Regions from separate parts of the Vagococcus sp. WN89Y genome, predicted to be linked through region 2. Evidence: riboswitches for the same ligand, from Rfam matches in the RefSeq annotation. Region 2 holds a riboswitch; the other holds the start of a gene.
What was found. A riboswitch is a leader RNA that binds a small molecule or an ion and turns the genes downstream of it on or off. The one in region 2 is predicted to bind thiamine pyrophosphate.
Positions count from the first base shown of each region.

Region 1: linked by a shared signal. The riboswitch ahead of thiM (hydroxyethylthiazole kinase) and the one ahead of thiB (thiamine ABC transporter substrate binding subunit) in region 2 are both predicted to bind thiamine pyrophosphate.

Region 1 is NZ_JBQPOM010000031.1:86,510-96,672, forward strand. It holds gene apbC (iron-sulfur cluster carrier protein ApbC) at 153-1,262, shown strand; gene ACTU3N_RS13270 (GNAT family N-acetyltransferase) at 1,302-1,727, opposite strand; gene ACTU3N_RS13275 (RcnB family protein) at 1,741-2,070, opposite strand; gene ACTU3N_RS13280 (zinc-binding alcohol dehydrogenase family protein) at 2,260-3,273, opposite strand; gene ACTU3N_RS13285 (methyl-accepting chemotaxis protein) at 3,576-5,126, shown strand; gene ACTU3N_RS13290 (hypothetical protein) at 5,149-5,277, opposite strand; gene ACTU3N_RS13295 (Rpn family recombination-promoting nuclease/putative transposase) at 5,389-6,348, shown strand; TPP riboswitch at 6,416-6,512, shown strand; gene thiM (hydroxyethylthiazole kinase) at 6,548-7,333, shown strand; gene thiD (bifunctional hydroxymethylpyrimidine kinase/phosphomethylpyrimidine kinase) at 7,333-8,133, shown strand; gene fbaB (class I fructose-bisphosphate aldolase) at 8,268-9,320, shown strand; gene ACTU3N_RS13315 (mandelate racemase family protein) at 9,531-10,163, shown strand, end outside.
Region 2 is NZ_JBQPOM010000011.1:148,255-158,417, forward strand. It holds gene araA (L-arabinose isomerase) at 1-359, opposite strand, end outside; gene araB (ribulokinase) at 370-2,061, opposite strand; gene araC (arabinose operon transcriptional regulator AraC) at 2,399-3,244, shown strand; gene ACTU3N_RS02540 (DedA family protein) at 3,389-4,162, shown strand; gene thiQ (thiamine ABC transporter ATP-binding protein ThiQ) at 4,156-4,857, opposite strand; gene thiP (thiamine/thiamine pyrophosphate ABC transporter permease ThiP) at 4,841-6,451, opposite strand; gene thiB (thiamine ABC transporter substrate binding subunit) at 6,427-7,410, opposite strand; TPP riboswitch at 7,440-7,542, opposite strand; gene sgrR (HTH-type transcriptional regulator SgrR) at 7,578-9,233, opposite strand; gene sgrT (glucose uptake inhibitor SgrT) at 9,321-9,476, shown strand; gene ACTU3N_RS02570 (sugar efflux transporter) at 9,599-10,163, shown strand, end outside.

The DNA of each region.
Region 1 (10,163 bases), on a different contig from region 2:
ATCTTCTTGAGAAAAAGGGGTATCGATATTACCAAAAGGGGAATTCGCGCGCCACGCGATAAGGGCATTTATCCTTAAATGAATAATCTGTGCCACCAGGGTAAACTGTGAGGGTACAATCTCATTTTCAGAACAACTACAAAGGAGTCGGGATGAGTTCTCAATCCCAGGCCAAATCCCCGGAGGCCCTGCGAGCCATGGTTGCCGGGACGCTGGCTAATTTTCAGCACCCAACCCTGAAGCACAACCTGACCACGCTCAAAGCGCTGCATCATGTTGCCTGGCTGGACGATACCCTGCACATTGAGCTGGTGATGCCGTTTGTCTGGCGCAGCGCGTTTGATGTGTTGAAAGAGCAAACCAGCGCTGAGCTGCTGCGCATTACGGGTGCCAGTGCGATTGACTGGAAGCTGTCGCATAACATCGCCACGCTAAAACGCGTGAAAAATCAGCCCGGCATAAACGGGGTGAAAAATATTATTGCTGTCAGTTCCGGTAAGGGCGGGGTAGGGAAATCCTCAACCGCCGTCAACCTGGCACTGGCGCTGGCGGCGGAAGGGGCGAAAGTCGGTATTCTCGACGCGGATATCTACGGCCCGTCGATTCCGCTTATGCTGGGTACCGGCAACGAGCGCCCGACCTCGCCGGACGGTACGCATATGGCGCCGATTATGGCGCACGGCCTGGCGACCAACTCGATTGGTTATCTGGTGACCGATGATAACGCCATGGTGTGGCGCGGCCCGATGGCCAGCAAAGCGCTGCTGCAACTGCTGCAGGAGTCTATGTGGCCGGATCTCGATTATCTGGTGCTGGACATGCCGCCGGGCACCGGTGATATCCAGTTGACGCTGGCGCAAAACATTCCGGTCACCGGCGCGCTGGTGGTGACCACGCCGCAGGACATTGCGCTTGTCGATGCCAAAAAAGGTATCGTGATGTTCGAGAAAGTTGAAGTGCCGGTTCTGGGGATCGTGGAAAACATGAGCATGCATATTTGCAGCAATTGTGGCCACCATGAGCCTATCTTCGGCACCGGCGGCGCGGAAAAACTGGCGCAGCAGTATCACACCGAGCTTCTGGGCCAGCTGCCGCTGCACATCACGCTGCGCGAAGATCTCGACAACGGTACGCCGACGGTGGTTAGCCGCCCGGATAGCGAATTTACCGCTATCTACAAAATGCTGGCCGACCGTGTCGCGGCCCAGCTTTACTGGCAGGGCGAAATCATCCCTGGCGAAATCGCGTTTCGCGCGGTGTAACCCGAAGCCTCTCCCTGCCGGGAGGGGCTTTTTTGCTGCTTACCTGACGCGGTAGTGCATCAACACATATTCCCCGTCCGGGGCCTCGCCTTTTGCTTCAATATACCATCCGTGATGCTGATAAAACGCCAGCGCCGCGCTGTTGCGTAGCAGGCATTTCAGCGCGCCGGTGCTGGTAAACCGTGACTGGACGTGTTTGAGCAGGGCGCTGCCAACACCTCTGCCCTGAAAGTCCGGGGAGACAAATAAGTTATGCAGGAAGTTATCGTTGACGTACACCGAGGCAAAGCCCAGCCGGTGACCTTCGTCTTCTGCGATCCAAATTACCTCATCAAGCGTAGCGGCATCAAAATCTTCAAGCCGCCACGCCTCGCCGTCCAGCCACGTCCAGTTCTGTTTGCGGGCGCTAAGATAGAGCGTGCGTAAAAAGGGCCTGTCGCTTTCCTGCCAGGGACGGATTTTCACAGACATACCTGCATTAACGATGGTAGAATATATCGCCATTATAGGCTTTGATGATTTTTCCTTCGGCATCGGTGATAAGCACATAGTTGCCGCCCATATACGTCCAGTGGCTGCCGGCATCCGGTGCGGGCAGGTTACGTAACTGCCACTGTTTAATGTTGTACTGCTCGCTGCGATACATTTCGGGAACCGTGTCGCCAGGTTTAAATTTTGTGAAATCAGCAACGAATTCGTTCACTTCATACGATTGCGGCCCTGTAACGGTTGCTGTCTGTTCTGCGGCGAAAACGGAGCTTGCCGTGACCAGCAGCGCGCCCAGCAGCAGCATTTTTCTTTTACTCATACGTTCTCCAGGTTGTTGTTATCCATATACGCAGTGGCTAATTTAGCACGTCATCATTGCTGTAAAAATTAGGGGCGGCAACTGCGAAAAAATAACGCGTTGGTAAAAAGTGTAAGCAAACTCGTATCAGCGCAAAAGCCGCAGGTGACGACATGCACTCCCTGCGGCTGTTTTAAGAACATTCTTAAATCAGGCGGTAAAACCTTCAAGCACGATTTTCCCCACCGCGCGGCGGCTTTCCAGTAGCTGATGGGCCTTACGCACATTCGCGGCGGTTATTGGCCCCAAATGTTCGCCGAGCGTGGTTTTCAACACCCCTTCGTCAATCAACTGAGCGACGCGGGTCAGCAGGTTGTGCTGCTCAATAATATCGTCGGTGGTAAACATTGAGCGGGTAAACATAAATTCCCAGTGCAGGGAGATACTTTTCGCTTTCAGCGGCATCGCGTCCAGACGCTGCGGATCGTCAATCAGCGCCAGTTTGCCCTGCGGTTTCAGCACACTTATCAACTGCGTGTAGTGCTCCTCGGTATTGTTCAGACTGGCGACGTGCGACACCTCTTTGACGCCAATACGCGCCAGTTCTTCGGCGAGCGGTTTGCTGTGATCAATCACGTGGTGTGCGCCGAGATCCCTGACCCACTGTTGGCTGTCCGGGCGTGATGCGGTCGCGATGACCGTGAGCTTTGTCAGCTTGCGTGCCAGTTGCGTCAAAATGGAACCGACACCGCCCGCTGCGCCCACGATCAGCAGCACGTCCCCTGCGTTGCCTTGCTCTTTAATGCCGAGGCGGTCAAATAACATTTCCCACGCCGTAATCGCGGTCAGCGGCAGGGCCGCGGCATGGGCGTTGTCCAGCGTTTTCGGTTTGAGTGCCACGATGCGCTCATCAACCAGCTGATATTCGCTGTTACTGCCCGGTCGGGTTAACGCCCCGGCATACCAGACTTCATCGCCTGGTTGAAACAACGTTACCGATTCACCTGTTGCCTGCACCACGCCCACGGCATCCCAACCGAGCACGCGAGGTGTGTCGGCGTTAAAACCGGCGCGAACTTTGGTATCCACCGGGTTAACAGAAATCGCTTTTACCGCAACTAACAGGTCGTGCCCGCTGGCTATCGGCTGCGGTAGTTCAATCTCCTGAAGAAAATCCAGGTTGCTGGCATCCGAAGCAGCACGGGTTATGGCGATGGCTTTCATAGCGTCTTCCTTCGTTAAATGTATGTGGTCGATATCACTCATGCTAGTCAATATCTGGCGGTTGAAACAGCGGCGAAAAAGAGGAGCACTTATCTTTAATAAGTGAAAATCGCTGTGCAGAATTATCATTGCTGCTGATTATTTCTCACCGTGATGGCTTTTTATTATTGTTCGCCCTTAGCGTAAATTATTAAGGTAAATATTCACGTTTGCCTGATTGACATATTTCGAAGCATTTTGTCAGTTAAATATCCGCAATGCCTGCCGTTAAGTCACTTACCTGCTTACAGAGGAAAAATAGCATGATGAAGTTAGGTTTTACGGCAAGGTTAAGAATGATCCTTTTAATTGCGCTCGGTGGGTTAATTGTGCTCTGCGCCTGGTCTGCTTTTCAGGGGCGCGAGGTAATGATTAAAGAGCGCGAGGAGGGAGTGCGCAATTTGGTGGAATCCGCACAGGGCATCGTTGAAGAGTATGCCCTGCAGGAGAAAAAGGGGCTGATGACGCGCGAGGCCGCACAACAAGCGGCACTGGCGCAACTGAATTCGATGAAATATGGCGACGATGGCTATATGTTTGTTTTTAATAGCCAGCCGACAGTTCTGATGATGGGGAATACCTCGCTTAAAAAGCTTGAAAATAAAAATGTCGGCGACAGAAAAGACGCCAAGGGTAATTATTATTACCGCGATTTTGTTGAAATGGGAAATAAAGGTGGCGGATATGTTAATTATGTCAGCAACCGCCCTGATACCGGTAAAGCCGAACCTAAAATAAGCTATATCAGTAAATATGCACCCTGGGCGTGGTATATCGGCTCCGGCGTTTTTATGGATGATGTTCAACGGGCTTTTTATCACATTTTGCTCTCCTGCCTGGCCATGATTGTTCTGGTTGGTGGCGGCGTTTGCGGCGTGATGGTCTGGACTATCCGCAGCGCGCGGCGCAGCCTCGGGGGAGAGCCTGAATATGCGCAAAAAATCATCGACGAAGTGGCGCAGGGACATCTGGATACACACATCCAACTGCGCCGCGGGGACAGTTTTAGCCTGTTATCAACGGTCGATAAAATGCAGCATCAGCTCGGTGAAATGGTGCGGGGCGTACGCCAGGGCGCAGACAGCATGCAGACGGCTTTTCAGGAGATTGCCGCCGGGAATGATGACCTTTCCCAACGCACGGAAGAACAGGCCTCGTCGTTGCAGGAAACGGCGGCCAGCATGGAGCAGATAACCGTAACGGTAAAAATGAACGCCGACAACGCGCAAAAAGCCAGCCTGATGGCAACCAACGCTCGTGAGACGTCTTTGCAGACTAATCAGAAAGTGAGCGATGCGGTGCGCACCATGCAAGAGGTGAACAGCCAGGTATCGCAAATGAGTGACATCATCTCATCAATTGAAGGAATAGCCTTTCAGACCAATATTCTGGCGCTGAATGCGGCGGTCGAAGCGGCGCGTGCCGGTAGCCAGGGCAAAGGGTTTGCGGTGGTTGCGGGCGAAGTGGGAGCGCTGGCAAAACGCAGCGCCAGCGCGGCAAAAGAGATAAAAGAGATGATTACTCACTCGACCTCCAGCATCGTTTATGGCAGCAAGCTGGTGGAGCAGGTGGGGGAATCTATGAAACAGGTGATGGCGTCAATTAGCAGCGTTTCAGATATCGTTACCGCTATCTCGGGTGCCTCCCATGAGCAGAGCACAGGCATCGCGCAGGTAAACGATGCGATGGCGCAGATGGATCAAGTGACTCAGCAAAATGCTGCGCTGGTAGAACAGAGCGCGGCAGCGACGGCGTCGTTGCGTGACCAGGCGCTGGCGCTGCAGCGCGCGGTGTCCGGGTTCCGCCTGGCGTAGTTTTGCTTATCTGGCGTTGTATTTACTCATACTGCTCATAGTACTTGATTAATTGCAGCGCCTGGTTTTTCTCTTCTTTCTCTTGCGACTTATCACAAGGGCTGGCGTGATATTTCGTGCCATCAGCCGGTAAATAGTCTTCGTAATGCATTTATTTAAGTAATTGTTTTGATTAAATTTTTATTTAAAAATGTCGTGTGAGGTGTCATGGGTTCAGGTAGGGTTTTGTCTCCACCAGCAAGCCGGGAGGCGAGAACAGATGATGCAGGATAATAAAAACAAACGGGGTAACGGCGTTGCACCGATGCCGCATGATGCGGTTTTTAAACAGTTTCTGACAAATCCGGTGACGGCGAAGGATTTTATGCAGTTGCACTTACCGGCCTGGTTACAGGAAGTGTGCGATTTCAGCACGCTGAAACTGGAGTCGGGAAGTTATATTGAGGAGAATTTGCGACCGTTCTATAGCGATGTTATCTACAGTCTGCAAACAACCTCGGGCGAGGGGTATATCCATGTGCTGATCGAGCATCAATCCACGCCGGATCGCCTCATGGCTTTTCGCCTTCTGCGCTACGCGGTCGCGGCGATGCAGCGCCATCTGGAAAAGGGGCATAAAAACCTGCCGCTGGTCATTCCGGTGCTGTTTTATATGGGTAAGCGTAGCCCGTATCCTTACTCCACGAACTGGCTACAGCTTTTTGATTCTCCGGCGTTGGCAGAAAAGCTCTATGGCAACGCGTTTCCTGTGGTGGATGTGACGGTAATCCCCGACGAGGAGATCTTGAACCACCGCAGCATCGCGGCGCTGACGTTACTGCAAAAGCATATTCACCAGCGCGAACTGAGCGATATGGCAGAAAAGCTCGCGTCCCTGCTGGCCATGGAATACATGACAGGACAGCAGCGCCATACGCTGATAAACTATCTCGTGCAGACGGGTGAAACAGCCGATGCAACCCGCTTTCTTGAACAACTGGCACAGCAGGTGCCACAGCTTAAGGATGAAATGATGACCATCGCACAGCAGCTTAAGCAACTGGGTGTCGAAAAAGGTATCGAACAAGGTATCCAGCTCGGAGAACAGCAAGGCATCGCGATAGGGCGCAAGGAAGAAGCGCTGAAAATCGCCCGGGCGATGCTCGCCAGAGGGCTGGACGGCAACGTGGTGATGGAGATGACCGGGCTGTCTGAAGACGAGCTCACTCAAATTCGCCACTGAGCAGCCGCGCATTTATAAGCGTGCCTGCCGCAATTAATCGTAAAACGCGGTTATTTATCGTAACCGCTTAAATGACTCGGGGTGCCCTTCTTCGTGAAGGCTGAGAAATACCCGTATTACCTGATCTGGATAATGCCAGCGTAGGGAAGTCAGATGCCTGCCTGGTCATCGCTTCTTCACGCCGGGCAGGAGCGAAACCATGCAACCTGACCAGCTTACCCGTGCGCAAACTGCGCATGCGTTACAGCAATTCCGCCACGCTTCTCCGCTTGTTCACTGTATGACGAATGACGTCGTACAGACGTTTACCGCCAATGTTCTGCTCGCACTCGGTGCTTCCCCTGCGATGGTCATTGAGCGCGATGAAGCCGTGCAATTCAGCGCTATCGCTAATGCCTTACTGATTAATGTCGGCACCTTAACCCATGAACGGGCCGGAGCAATGCGCGCAGCCATTGAGAGCGCCAGCCGCGCGCGCAAACCCTGGGTTCTCGACCCGGTCGCTGTCGGTGCGCTGACGTTCCGAACAGAATTTTGCCTGCAACTTCTTTCACTCAGCCCGGCCGCCATTCGGGGAAATGCCTCTGAAATCATGGCGCTTGCCGGAATGCAGGGGCGCGGGCGCGGGGTGGATTCCACAGACGCTGCCAGCGCAGCATTGCCGGGCGCACAACAGCTGGCGCGCCAGACCGGTGCCGTGGTCGCAGTCACGGGGGAAGTGGATTACGTTACCGATGGCACCCGCACATTGATGGTCACCGGCGGCGATGTGTTGATGACGCGCGTCGTGGGCACCGGCTGCGCGCTTTCGGCGGTGGTGGCGGCCTGTTGCGCTTTGCCGGGCGATCGTCTGGTGAACGTGGCGGCGGGCTGTGCGTTTATGGCAAAGGCTGGCACGCACGCGCTTACGCGCAGCCACGGGCCGGGGAGTTTTGAGCCAGCTCTGCTGGATGCGCTCTATGCACTCAATGAGGAGGCGCTGTGATGAAACGTATTAACGCCCTGACCATTGCCGGTACCGATCCCAGCGGCGGAGCGGGCATCCAGGCCGATCTGAAAACATTTTCTGCACTGGGCGCCTATGGTTGCTCGGTCATCACCGCGCTGGTTGCCCAGAACACCTGCGGCGTGCAGTCGGTCTATCGCATCGCGCCGGATTTTGTCGCCGCACAGCTGGATTCCGTTTTTAGCGATGTGCGAATAGATACCACCAAAATAGGCATGCTGGCGGAAACAGACATTGTCGAAGCGGTGGCGGAGCGCTTGCAGCGCTATCAGGTGCGTAATGTCGTGCTGGACACGGTCATGCTCGCCAAAAGCGGCGATCCGCTGTTATCACCGGATGCTGTCTCGGCGCTGCGCCAGCATTTGCTGCCACAGGTTTCGCTGATCACGCCCAATTTGCCTGAAGCCGCCGCGCTGCTCGATGCCCCGCATGCGCGAAGCGAGCAGGAGATGCATGAGCAGGGCGAAGCGCTGCTGGCGCTGGGCTGCGAGGCGGTATTAATGAAAGGCGGTCATCTCCAGGACACCGAAAGCCCGGACTGGCTCTTTACCCGTGAGGGTGCTGTGCGGTTCAGCACCCCGCGCATTGCGACGAAAAACACCCATGGAACCGGCTGCACCCTTTCTGCCGCGCTGGCCGCGCTGCGCCCGCGTCACAACGACTGGGCAGCGACGGTTGCCGAAGCAAAAAAATGGCTCACGGCCGCGCTGGCGCAGGCGGACTCGCTGGAAGTGGGCAAGGGCATCGGCCCGGTGCACCATTTCCATCAGTGGTGGTAGCCCATCATACGATTTTGCTGAAAAGCAATTTGACGGTGGAAAATATCGTCCAGGGGAACCAGGCTTAACTCGCCCATTTTTAATGATGGGCAGAAAACTTACTTGCCCTACACAAAGCTTACGGGAGTTTAGCGATGACTGATATTGAACAGTTACTCGGCAAAGACGCCGAACACCTTCTGCAACACCGTTGTATGACCATCCCCGCAGACCAGCTTTACCTGCCAGGCGAAGATTATGTCGACCGCGTTATGATAGATAATAACCGCCCGCCTGCGGTGCTGCGTAATATGCAAACGCTCTATAATCACGGGCGTCTGGCTGGCACCGGTTATCTCTCCATTTTGCCGGTGGACCAGGGCATTGAGCACTCGGCGGGCGCGTCGTTTGCCGCCAACCCGCTCTATTTCGATCCGAAGAATATTGTCGAGCTGGCTATTGAAGCGGGCTGCAACTGCGTTGCCTCCACCTATGGCGTGCTGGCCTCCGTATCGCGCCGCTACGCGCACCGCATTCCTTTTTTGGTCAAACTCAACCATAACGAAACCCTGAGCTACCCGACCGAATATGACCAGACGCTGTACGCAAGCGTTGAGCAGGCGTTTAATATGGGCGCGGTTGCGGTGGGCGCGACTATTTACTTCGGCTCGCCGGAGTCCCGTCGTCAAATAGAAGAGATTTCTGCTGCCTTTGAGCGTGCGCATGAGCTGGGTATGGTCACCGTTCTGTGGGCCTATTTGCGTAACAGCGCCTTTAAGAAAGATGGCGTCGATTATCATGCGTCAGCGGATTTGACCGGCCAGGCAAACCATATTGCTGCCACGATCGGCGCGGATATCGTCAAGCAGAAAATGGCGGAGAATAATGGCGGCTACAAGGCGGTGAACTTTGGCTACACCGATGAGCGCGTTTACAGCAAGCTGACCAGCGACAACCCGATCGATTTGGTGCGTTACCAGCTGGCGAACTGCTACATGGGCCGCGCCGGGCTTATCAACTCCGGTGGCGCATCTGGTGGCGAGACGGATCTGAGCGACGCGGTACGCACCGCCGTTATCAACAAACGTGCGGGCGGCATGGGCCTGATTCTGGGGCGTAAAGCCTTTAAAAAAACCATGGCCGACGGCGTCAAGCTAATCAATGCCGTGCAGGATGTCTATCTCGACGAGAAAATCACCATCGCCTGACACACCTCACCCTCTCCCGCGCCGGAGAGGGTCTTCCTTTCCCTGCCGATCTTCGTCACATTTCTTTAACCTTTTGTGAAAAATATCACGTAGCCTCGTGCTAATGCCCAAAAAATGACCGCCGCTTAGCGGTGATTGTCCGAGGATATGGCGTATCTTTGTGCATAAAGTCTGTTATGAAACAGCTTTTCAAAAACACAAGGAGATGTAATGAAGATCGAATCTGTAAACGTCACTGTCTTTGAACATCCCACCCGACGGGTGTCGGACAGCGCCGGGCATTCGCATCCGGGGCCGGAAAGCCGGGCAAAGATGGCGATGCTTTCCATCACTGCAGACGATGGCAGCAAAGGATATTCTTTTGCGCCGCCGGAAGTGGTGCGCCCCTTCGTGTTAAACGCTTTTTTCCGCAAAGTGCTGCCAGGCCAGGACCCGTTCAACCGTGAGCGCATCTGGCAGGATCTGGTGCACTGGCAGCGCGGTAGCGCGCATCAGCTGACCGAACGCGCGCTCTCTTTTGTCGAGCAGGCGCTGTGGGACTTGATTGGGCGCAAGCTCAATATGCCGGTCTATAAATTGCTCGGCGGCTACCGTGACAAAGTGCCCGCGTATGGCAGCACGATGTGCGGTGATGAGTTGCCAGGCGGCCTGTCGACGCCGGATGAGTACGCCGCATTTGCTGAACAACTGGTGGCGCGTGGTTATAAAGCCATCAAGCTGCACACCTGGATGCCGCCGGTGAAATTCGCGCCGGACCCGAAGATGGACATCAAAGCCTGCGCGGCGGTGCGTGAAGCGGTCGGTCCGGATATCGACCTGATGATTGACGGTTATCACTGGTAC
Region 2 (10,163 bases):
AAGTCCATATCGATGCTGTCCCACGGCAGGGCCGCGTTGAACTGGGTATGGAACTGCAACAGCGGTTTATTGAGGATGGTCAGGCCGTTGATCCACATCTTGGCGGGCGAAAAGGTATGCAGCCACACCATCATCCCGGCACATTTGTCGTCGTAATTCGCCTCGCGGCAAATTGCGCTTATCTCGTCCGGCGTGGTGCCGAGCGGTTTCAGCACCAGTTTGCAGGGTAATTTCGCGTCCGCATTAAGGGCATTGACCACCTGCTCGGCATGCTGCGTCACCTGCTTGAGCGCCTGTGGCCCATACAGATGCTGGCTGCCGATGACGAACCACACTTCATAATTGTCGAAAATAGTCATAATCGTGTCCTTAATGAGTTAACGCGGCCGGCGAGTCTGTCGCGGCTGAGGGGAGGTAGTGCTGCTCGGCGCTGCTTGCCCATTGCTGGTAGCGGCGATAGAGCCGTTCAAACTGTTGCGCCTGCGCGGTCGGTTGCAGGGTCTTTTCGATGGCGCTGGCCATCTTTTGTTGCGCCGCCGGAATGTTCGGGTGCACCTCTGCGGCAACGGCGGCAAAAATCGCCGCGCCCAGCGCACAGCACTGTTCCGAGGCGACTACCTGTAGCGGGCGATTAAGCACGTCGCAGCAGGCTTGCATGACGCCGATGTTTTTGCGGGCGATGCCGCCAAGCGCCATCACGTTATCCACCGCGATACCTTGTTCGGTGAAGCACTCCATAATGGCGCGCGCGCCAAATGCGGTGGCAGCGATAAGCCCGCCAAACAGTGCCGGTGCATCGGTGGCCAGGTTCAGATCGGTGATAACGCCTTTCAGGCGCTGGTTGGCGTTCGGCGTGCGGCGGCCGTTAAACCAGTCGAGCACCACCGGTAAATGTTCGAGCGAAGGGTTTTTCATCCACGCGTCGGTGAGCGCAGGGAGAAGCTGTTTCTGGCTGGCTTTGATTTGTGCTTGAAGCTCAGGGTGCTGCTGCGCCAGTTGCTCCAGCGGCCAGCCGAGAATACGACCAAACCAGGCATAGATATCACCAAAGGCAGATTGCCCGGCTTCGAGACCGATAAAGTCCGGCACGACGCTGCCGTCAACCTGGCCGCAGATACCTTTGACCGCGCGTGCGCCGACGCTCTGTTTGTCGGCAATCAGAATGTCGCAGGTCGACGTACCAATCACTTTGACCAGCGTGTTGGGCTGTGCGCCTGCGCCAACCGCACCCATGTGGCAGTCGAATGCGCCGCCGGAAATCACCACGGATTCCGCTAAGCCGAGGCGCTGCGCCCATTCAGCGCTCAGCGTGCCAACCGGCAGATCGGCAGTCCAGGTTTCGGTAAATAACGGCCAGCCGAGATGCTTATTGAGCAGCGGGTCAAGCTCGTCAAAAAATTGTGCGGGAGGCAGGCCGCCCCAGCTTTCATGCCATAAGGATTTATGCCCGGCGCTGCAACGCCCCCGGCGGATATCCTGCGGGCGCGTGGTGCCGGAAAGCAGGGCAGGCACCCAGTCGCACAGCTCCACCCATGAGGCGGCAGCCTGCGCCACGGCGCTGTCGGCACGGGTGACATGTAAAATTTTCGCCCAGAACCACTCGCTGGAGTAAATACCGCCAATGTAGCGCGAGTAGTCAGTTTTCCCGGGGGTGTGGCACAGGTTGGTGATTGCTTCTGCTTCGTCGACGGCGGTGTGATCTTTCCACAGCACAAACATGGCGTTCGGGTTGTCGGCAAACTCAGGGCGCAGCGCCAGTACGCGCCCTTGTGCATCGATTGGCGCAGGGGTGGAACCGGTGCTGTCGACGCCAATGCCTTTTATCTCAGCGCGCTGTTCGCTGCTCAGTTCAGCCAGCACATTTTTCAGCGCGGCCTCCATCGATTCGATGTAATCGCGCGGGTGATGGCGAAATTGGTTATGCGGCGCGTCGCAGTAGCGCCCCTCCTGCCAGCGTGGATACCACTCGACGCTGGTGGCTATCTCTTCCCCGGTTGTGCAGTCCACCGCCAGGGCGCGTACTGAGTCGCTACCGAAATCGAGGCCAATTGTGATTGCCATTGCGTTGCTCCATAAGAATAACCGTTAGTTAAAAACCATAGTGAGCAACGCCGAATATCGTCAGGCCGTATTCGCTAATCTTATGGATAAAAATGCTATGGGATCGCAAAGTGTGACGCCGTGCAAAATTTCGATGTGGACATTTCTGCCACCTTTATAGACACTTTTGTTATGCTTTTTCACCCCGTCAGGTGGTGTCAAAAACGCGTAATCGCTTTTGTCTGGCGGGATTAAACAATGCCAGTGTTTACGCCGCTTGCCCGCAGCCAGTTATTCAGTGACGGGTCTGACAATATGGACAATTGGTTTCCTTGCCCTGCTCTGGAGTATTGCGTTTATGGCTGAATCACAAAATGATCCGCTGCTGCCTGGCTACTCGTTTAATGCCCACCTGGTCGCAGGACTGACGCCCATTGAGGCGGGCGGCTATCTCGACTTTTTTATTGACCGGCCGCTGGGGATGAAGGGGTATATTCTGAACCTGACCGTGCGCGGCGAGGGGATCGTGAAAAACCAGGGGCAGCAGTTTGTCTGCCATCCCGGCGATATTCTGCTCTTTCCGCCGGGGGAAATTCACCACTACGGGCGTCACCCGGATGCCAAAGAGTGGTATCACCAGTGGGTATACTTCCGCCCGCGCGCTTACTGGCAGGAGTGGCTAAGCTGGCCCACGCTGTTTGCCCACACCGGGTTTTACCGCCCGGATGAGGCCAATCTGCAGCGTTTTCGTGAACTTTTTGCGCAAATTATTGATGCGGGACAGAGCGCCGGGCGCTATGCGGAACACCTGGCCATCAACCTGCTGGAGCAACTGTTGCTGCGGCGCATGGAGGCGATTAATGCCTCGCTGCATCCGCCGCTGGATAACCGCGTGCGCGATGCCTGCCAGTACATTAGCGATCACCTGTCGGACAGCCATTTTGATATTGCCAGCGTCGCGCAGCACGTTTGCCTCTCTCCCTCACGGCTCTCGCATCTGTTTCGCCAGCAGCTGGGGGTGAGCGTGTTGAGCTGGCGCGAAGACCAGCGCATCAGCCAGGCAAAGCTTTTGCTCAGCACCACGCGGATGCCGATTGCCAGCGTAGGGCGCAACGTCGGCTTCGACGATCAGCTCTATTTCTCCAGAGTGTTTAAAAAATGCACCGGCGCCAGCCCGAGCGAATTTCGCGCCGGATGTGAATAAAACGTAAAGAAGGGCAATGAACTGTTCAGCAAAGTGATACAACAGGTAAAATGTTGCGCTTATCGATTTGCCCTGATGCTTCAGGGTGCTTGACGAGCGAAGAGAGCCTTTGCGGTCTCGCGTTTACTCTGAACAGGACATCTGATGGAAGCCTTGCTGGAACACTTTATTACCCAATCCGTTGCCTGGTCGCTTTTTGCTATTGTACTGGTGGCGTTTTTGGAGTCGCTGGCGCTGGTTGGGCTAATCCTGCCGGGTACGGTACTGATGGCGGGCCTGGGCGCATTAATTGGCAGCGGGGAGGTCAATTTCTGGTATGCCTGGCTTGCGGGGATCGTCGGTTGCCTGCTGGGCGACTGGATTTCGTTTTGGCTGGGCTGGCGCTTTAAAGTGCCTCTGCACCGCTGGTCGTTTATGAAAAAGAACAAAGCGCTGCTGGATAAAACCGAGCACGCGCTGCATCAGCACAGCCTGTTTACAATTCTTGTCGGGCGCTTTATCGGGCCAACCCGTCCGCTGGTGCCGATGGTTGCCGGGATGCTTGATCTGCCGGTGAAGAAGTTTCTGCCGCCCAATATCATTGGCTGCCTGCTGTGGCCGCCGTTCTATTTTTTACCGGGCATTCTGGCCGGTGCGGCGATTGATATTCCCTCTGATATGCAAAGCGGGCACTTTAAATGGTTGCTGTTAGTCACCGCGCTGCTGTTGTGGGTGGCAGGCTGGCTGTGCTGGCGACTTTGGCGCGCCGGGAAGGCGGGAGTTGACCGCCTGACCCGCTATCTGCCGCGCCGTCGTTTGCTGTGGCTGGGGCCAGGCATGCTGGTGGCGGGGCTGGCGGCGGCGTTCATGCTGGTGACGCATCCGCTGATGCCCGTGTATTTGAATATTCTCGGCAACGTGGTGCGCGGCGGCTACTGAGCGCGAATGCCCAGCAGGGCAGACGCGGGCGAGTTACCGCGCAATAATTCCTCCGTCGCGCCATCCCAGGCGATGCGCCCGTCGGCAATCACCAGCGAACGCGCGGCGATTTGCGCGGCGTCTTCCACGCTATGAGAAACCATCAGCAGCGTGAGTTGCTGGCGGCGGCACACGCTTTGCACCAGCGCGAGCATCTCCTGGCGCAGCGCCGGATCGAGCGCCGAGAATGGTTCATCCAGCAACAAAACCGGTTGTTCTCGCACCAGACAGCGGGCGAGCGCAACGCGCTGACGCTGGCCGCCGGAGAGCTGCGCGGGCAGTCTGTCGAGCAGGCTCTCAAGCCCCATCGTCTGCGCAATGGTGCTGAGTTTGTTGCGCTGGGCAGCGCTCAGCCTCAGTGCCGGGTTCAAACCGAGGCCAATGTTCTGGCGTACCGTCAGGTGCGTAAAGAGGTTGTTTTCCTGAAACAACATCGAGACCGGGCGTTGCGACGGCGGCGTGGCGCTATGATCCACGCCTTCAATCATAATTCGCCCGCTCGCCGGGGTGAGAAACCCGGCAATCAGGCTCAGTAACGTGCTTTTCCCCGCACCGCTAGGCCCGAGAATGGCTATCTGCTCACCCTGTTTTACCGACAGGGTGAAGCGCATCGGCAGATGCTGATAAAGCCAGGTGACATCAATCAGTCTTAGCATGGCGACCCGGAAGTTTTTCAATCACGGTGAATAATACAAAACAGAGCAGCAATAAGATAAGCGCCGTCACCGCACCGTCCTGGCTGCGATACGCGCCAATTTGTTGGTAGAGATAAAACGGCAGCGTGCGAAACGAGTCATTACCAAACAGCGCCACCACGCCAAAATCACCAATCGACAGCACGCAGGCAAACGCCAGCGCTTGTGCCAGCGGGCGTTTGAGCGCACGCAGCTCGATAATGCGCAGGCGGCTAAACCCGCTCATCCCCAGCGACTGGCACAGCATACTGTAGCGCGCGGTCAGGTCGCGCATCGGGTTTTCCAGCACTTTTAGCGTGTACGGAATCGCCATCAGGGCATTGGTGAAAATCACGATACCATCGGCAGAGGAGGGCAGGCCGACCGTGTTGTTAAGCAGCAAAAAGAAGCCGGTCGCCAGCACGATACCCGGCATCGCCAGAATCAACATCCCGCTTAGCTCCAGCGCTTGCCCCGCAACCAGTTGCTGGCGCGCACGCAGCTCCCGGCTACTCCACAGCAGCATCATGGTCAGCGCAACGCACAGCACCCCGGCGGCCAGCGCAATGCGCAGCGACGTCCACACCGCCTGCCAGAGCACCGGCTCACGCAGCACATTTACCAGGCTCAGATTGAGGCCATCGACCACTACCGCCAGCAGCGGTGGTAACAGTAGTAGCAGCGCCAGCACGATAAGCACGGTGTCCGCCAGCAGGCTAAACAGGCGATCTTCGGGGTTGCGCCAGCCCTGAATCTGATGGCTGCCGATAGCAATCGCTTTGCTTAGTTTCTGGCTGAGCAGCACCAGGCCGAGGCAACACACCATCTGCAGCAGCGCCAGCATGGCAGCTCTGGCCGGATCGAAGTCGAAACTCAGCGCCTGGTAAATAGCCAGCTCGATGGTCGTCGCCTGCGGCCCGCCGCCGAGCGATAACACGGTGGCGAAACTGGCAAAACAGAGCATAAAAATCAGCGCGGCGACCGCCGGGATCTGACGGCGCAGCCACGGCCACTCAACAAAGCGAAAAAACGCCCAGCCGCGCATACCTAGCTGCGCGGCAAGCTGGCGCTGCTCGCCGGGAATTTGCTCCAGCGATTGCAGCAACAAACGCGACGCCATCGGCAGGTTAAAAAAGATATGCGCCAGTAAAATGCCCTGTAAGCCGTAAGGTGAAAACGTCCATTCAACGCCGAGCGTCTGGCAAAGCGTCGCCAGCCAGCCCTGGCGACCATAGACGCTGAGAATGCCAAACACCGCCACCAGCACGGGCAGGATGAGGGTCATCGCGCACAGACGCAGTAGTGCAAGGCGTCCGGGAAAGCGGCGTCGGTAAAGCGCGCGGGCAAGAAAGATAGCCGGTACCACCGACAGCACAGCAGAAAGAAACGCCTGCCAGAAAGAGAAACGCACCACATGCCACAGGTAGCTATCCTGCCAGAACGCCGACAGCTCGCCGTCCGGGGCGTTTTGCCACAGCGCGAAGAATGCGGACAGCGCCACCGCCACCATTATAGTCGCGGCGGTCAGTCCTGGCAGGAGCCAGCCGGGGATCAGCGGCTGACGGCGCGAAGCCATGCCGAGATCCATGCGCCGCGCTGGGTTGCGACTTCCTGCGGGGTAAATTCAAGCGTGGTTTGTGGTTTCACCAGTTGCTCAAAGCCCGCGGGCAGGGGGACATCGCTCACCGGATACATCCAGTTGCCGGTGGCAAGGGTATTTTGAAAGCCAGGGGAGAGCATAAATTTCAGGAACGCCTCCGCCAGCTCCGGCTGTTTGCTGGCCGCCGTGCGTGCGGCGACTTCCACCTGCAAATAGTGCCCTTCGCTGAAATTTGCTGCCGCGATGTTCTCTTTTTTCTCTTCGAGAATATGGTAAGCCGGAGAGGTGGTGTAGCTGAGCACCATGTCGCTTTCGCCTTTGAGGAACAGGCCGTAGGCTTCGCTCCAGCCTTTGGTCACGGTGACGGTTTTCGCCGCGAGTTTCTGCCAGGCTTGCGGCGCGCTATCGCCATAGACTTTTTGCATCCACAAAAGCAGACCTAGCCCCGGCGTGCTGGTGCGCGGGTCCTGGTAGATCACGCGCCACTTCTCATCGCTCTCAACCAGCTCTTTTAAGCTTTTGGGCGGGTTTTTCACTCGGTTTTTGTCATACACGAAAGCGAACCAGCCGTAATCGTAGGGGACGAAGGTGTCATTGTTCCAGCCACCGGGCACCTTGACGGCCTCTGCCGGGATGCCGCTTTTGGCAAACAGCTTCGTTTGCGTGGCCGCCGCCAGCAGGTTGTTATCCAGCCCCAGCACCACGTCGGCTTTGCTGTTTTTCCCTTCCATACGCAGGCGATTGAGCAGCGAGACGCCATCTTCCAGCGCCACCAGTTTTAGCTCACAGTCGCACTGTGCTTCGAACGCTTTTTTTACCGCAGGACCCGGCCCCCAGTCGGCGGTGAAGGAGTCGTAGGTGTAGACCGTCAGCACTGGTTTTGCAAAAGCGGGCGCTGCGAGCAGGAGTAATAAACAGAGCGATTTTTTTAACACTTTGCACCTCAAATGAGTGGCAAAGGATTTTGAGAAGGAGCCTCAAATCCCTTCGCCGGCGTTATCCGGATCAGGTTCGACGGGTATTTTCTCAGCACACGCGCACGGCACGCAGCACCCCGTTGAGAACATCGCTATTGTAATGAATTGGTAAAAATTCGAAAGCCTTACGGATCCGGCGGTGCAAACCAGGCGGATTTAAAATCAAACCAGCCCAGCGTATTCATGCGCAGGTCACGCATGGAGCGCTGACCCTGAAGCCTTAGCCAGTGATGGATAAGCGGCACTATCGCTTTGTCCGCCAGCAACTGCTGCGACCAGGCGGCAAGCTGCATTTCTCCGGTGCGCCAGCGCGCTACATCCGCCTCCCAGTCGACAGGAACACAGTGCTGTATCAGCGGCACTTCATACAGATGAGCAAAGACAGAAAAATCCAGCGGCAGGGTAAAGTTAGCACTGTTCAGCCAGATATCGCTGTTCGCCTCACCCGCGTGCCACTGCTCATAATCCACTTGCTGAATAATCAGTTTCACATTGTGCGCCGCCAGCATTTTGCTCATGGTCTGCGCAATTGCCAGATGCTCACTATGCTCGCAGTAGAAGGTCAGGGTCAGACTTTCCAGGCCCACAGGCTTTTCGCCGCTACTTGGGCGGGCATGGTGCCAGCGTGGCAGCAGGCCATAAGCGGGAGACCAGTATTGCTGATATTGCTCCTCCGCGTGCCACATCAGGTTGACGGGAGAGAGGGTCTGGCTGACCCACTTTCTGACCGCCAGATTCGCCCCCCGGCTGGAGCGGGCGTCAAACAGCAGGTAGTAGCAGCCTTCTTCAAGGCGGCTCTCTTCTGCCGTTTCCTCTTCAGTTGGGCCTTCCAGCGTCAGGGCGCAGGTCGGTTCGTCGCTAATTTCAGGCAGCACCCAAACATTGACCTCATCAATCAGCGCGCGGTAGCCAAAGTAGTCATCAAAGGCGCGGATTTTCAGCTGGCTGTTATTGTTACGCACCACAGAGTAAGGGCCGGTGCCGATCGGCTGGCTGGCGAAATGAGGAAGGGTGGGCCACTCGCGTGGTAAAATCATCGCCGGAATATGGCCCATCAGCCATGGCAGCCAGTTGTCGGGCTGCGAGAGATAAATATCCAGTGTCCAGGGCGTGGGAGAAGTCACTTCGCAGATATGCGAATAGAGCGGCAACGCACTGGCGCGCTGGATGGAGGTGATGACATCGCTCATCTCCAGCTCGCGGCCATGGTGAAAATGAATGCCGGGACGTAAATAGAAGCGCCAGTGTAAAGGGGAAATGGATTTCCATTGATGGGCGATATCTGTTTCCAGTTCCCCATTTTCCTCATTTATACGTGTCAACGCGCTGAAGATTTGCCGCGCCATATGCGTCTCGGAGCGCCGCAGCGCCGTACCGGGAAGAAGGTTGCGCAAAGGGCGGTAATAGAGCACGCGCATAATGTGCCTCCCCTGGCGAAACAACCTGCCCAGACGGGAGACGAGCATCTGGCGCACGGCGTTTTTATCTCCCACCAGCTGCACCACTTGGTCGATACGATCCTGCTCCAGCAGGTCTTCGGCACGCTGCTGCTGGAGCGCAAGCCCGGTGTAGAGGAAGGTCAGCCGCGAGCGCTTGCCGCGGCCTGCTTCCGCGTCCCACATTAGCCATCCGTGCGCTTGCATGGTATTCAGAAGTGTGCGCATATGTCGACGGGAGCAGCTGAGTAACTCTGCCAGCTCGCTAAGCGTAGTTTCCTGAGATTTACCGTCGCAGCATTGCCAGAGACGGATGAATTGTTGTTGCAGGCGGCCTGTAGACATAAAAGGGGAACTCCCGACAAAAACTCAGCAATTTATTTTTCCCTATATTAAGCCAATAATTCTCTTCGATGAAAGCAAGGAGGTGCTATGAAGAGAGCATCTGTACGGAAGTTCTGGCTGGATTATTTTCACGCAACGCATGACGTTTGCTGGCTCTCCCGGCTGATGTCAGGGGCAGAGCGGGTGAAAATGCTGCAAGAACTGATGCAGTGGGAAGTGACAAGGCCGTGCTCAAAGGAGTGACTTGCCTACATCATGTGTGACTGAGTATTCGGCGTATCGCCGCCACGCCAGCAAAATGTTTTTGCTGGCTTTTTTTGTTTATGATTTTCGTGAAATTTCTCGCCTTTAACAAGGAAGCGCACATGCTGTGGTTAATGACGATGGGACGCCGCCTCAACGGTGTATACGTGGCGTTTATGATTGTCGCCTTTATGATGGGCGTGGCGGGTGCCGTGCAGGCGCCAACGCTGAGTCTGTTTCTCAGCCGTGAAGTTGGTGCGCAGCCGTTCTGGATTGGCCTGTTTTATACGGTCAATGCTATCGCCGGGATCCTGGTGAGTTTGTGGCTGGCGAAACGCTCGGACAGCCAGGGCGACAGGCGCAAGCTGATCCTCTTTTGCTGCCTGATGGCGGTGGGTAATGCGCTGCTGTTTGCCTTTAACCGCCACTATCTGACGTTAATCACCTGCGGCGTACTGCTCGCTTCGCTTGCCAACACCGCGATGCCGCAGCTGTTCGCGCTCGCCCGCGAGTATGCCGACAGCTCGGCGCGCGAAGTGGTGATGTTCAGCTCCGTGATGCGCGCGCAGTTGTCGCTGGCCTGGGTGATTGGCCCGCCGCTGGCGTTTATGCTGGCGCTCAATTATGGCTTTATCACCATGTTTTCTCTTGCCGCCGGGATCTTTGTCATAAGCCTGGTGTTGATTG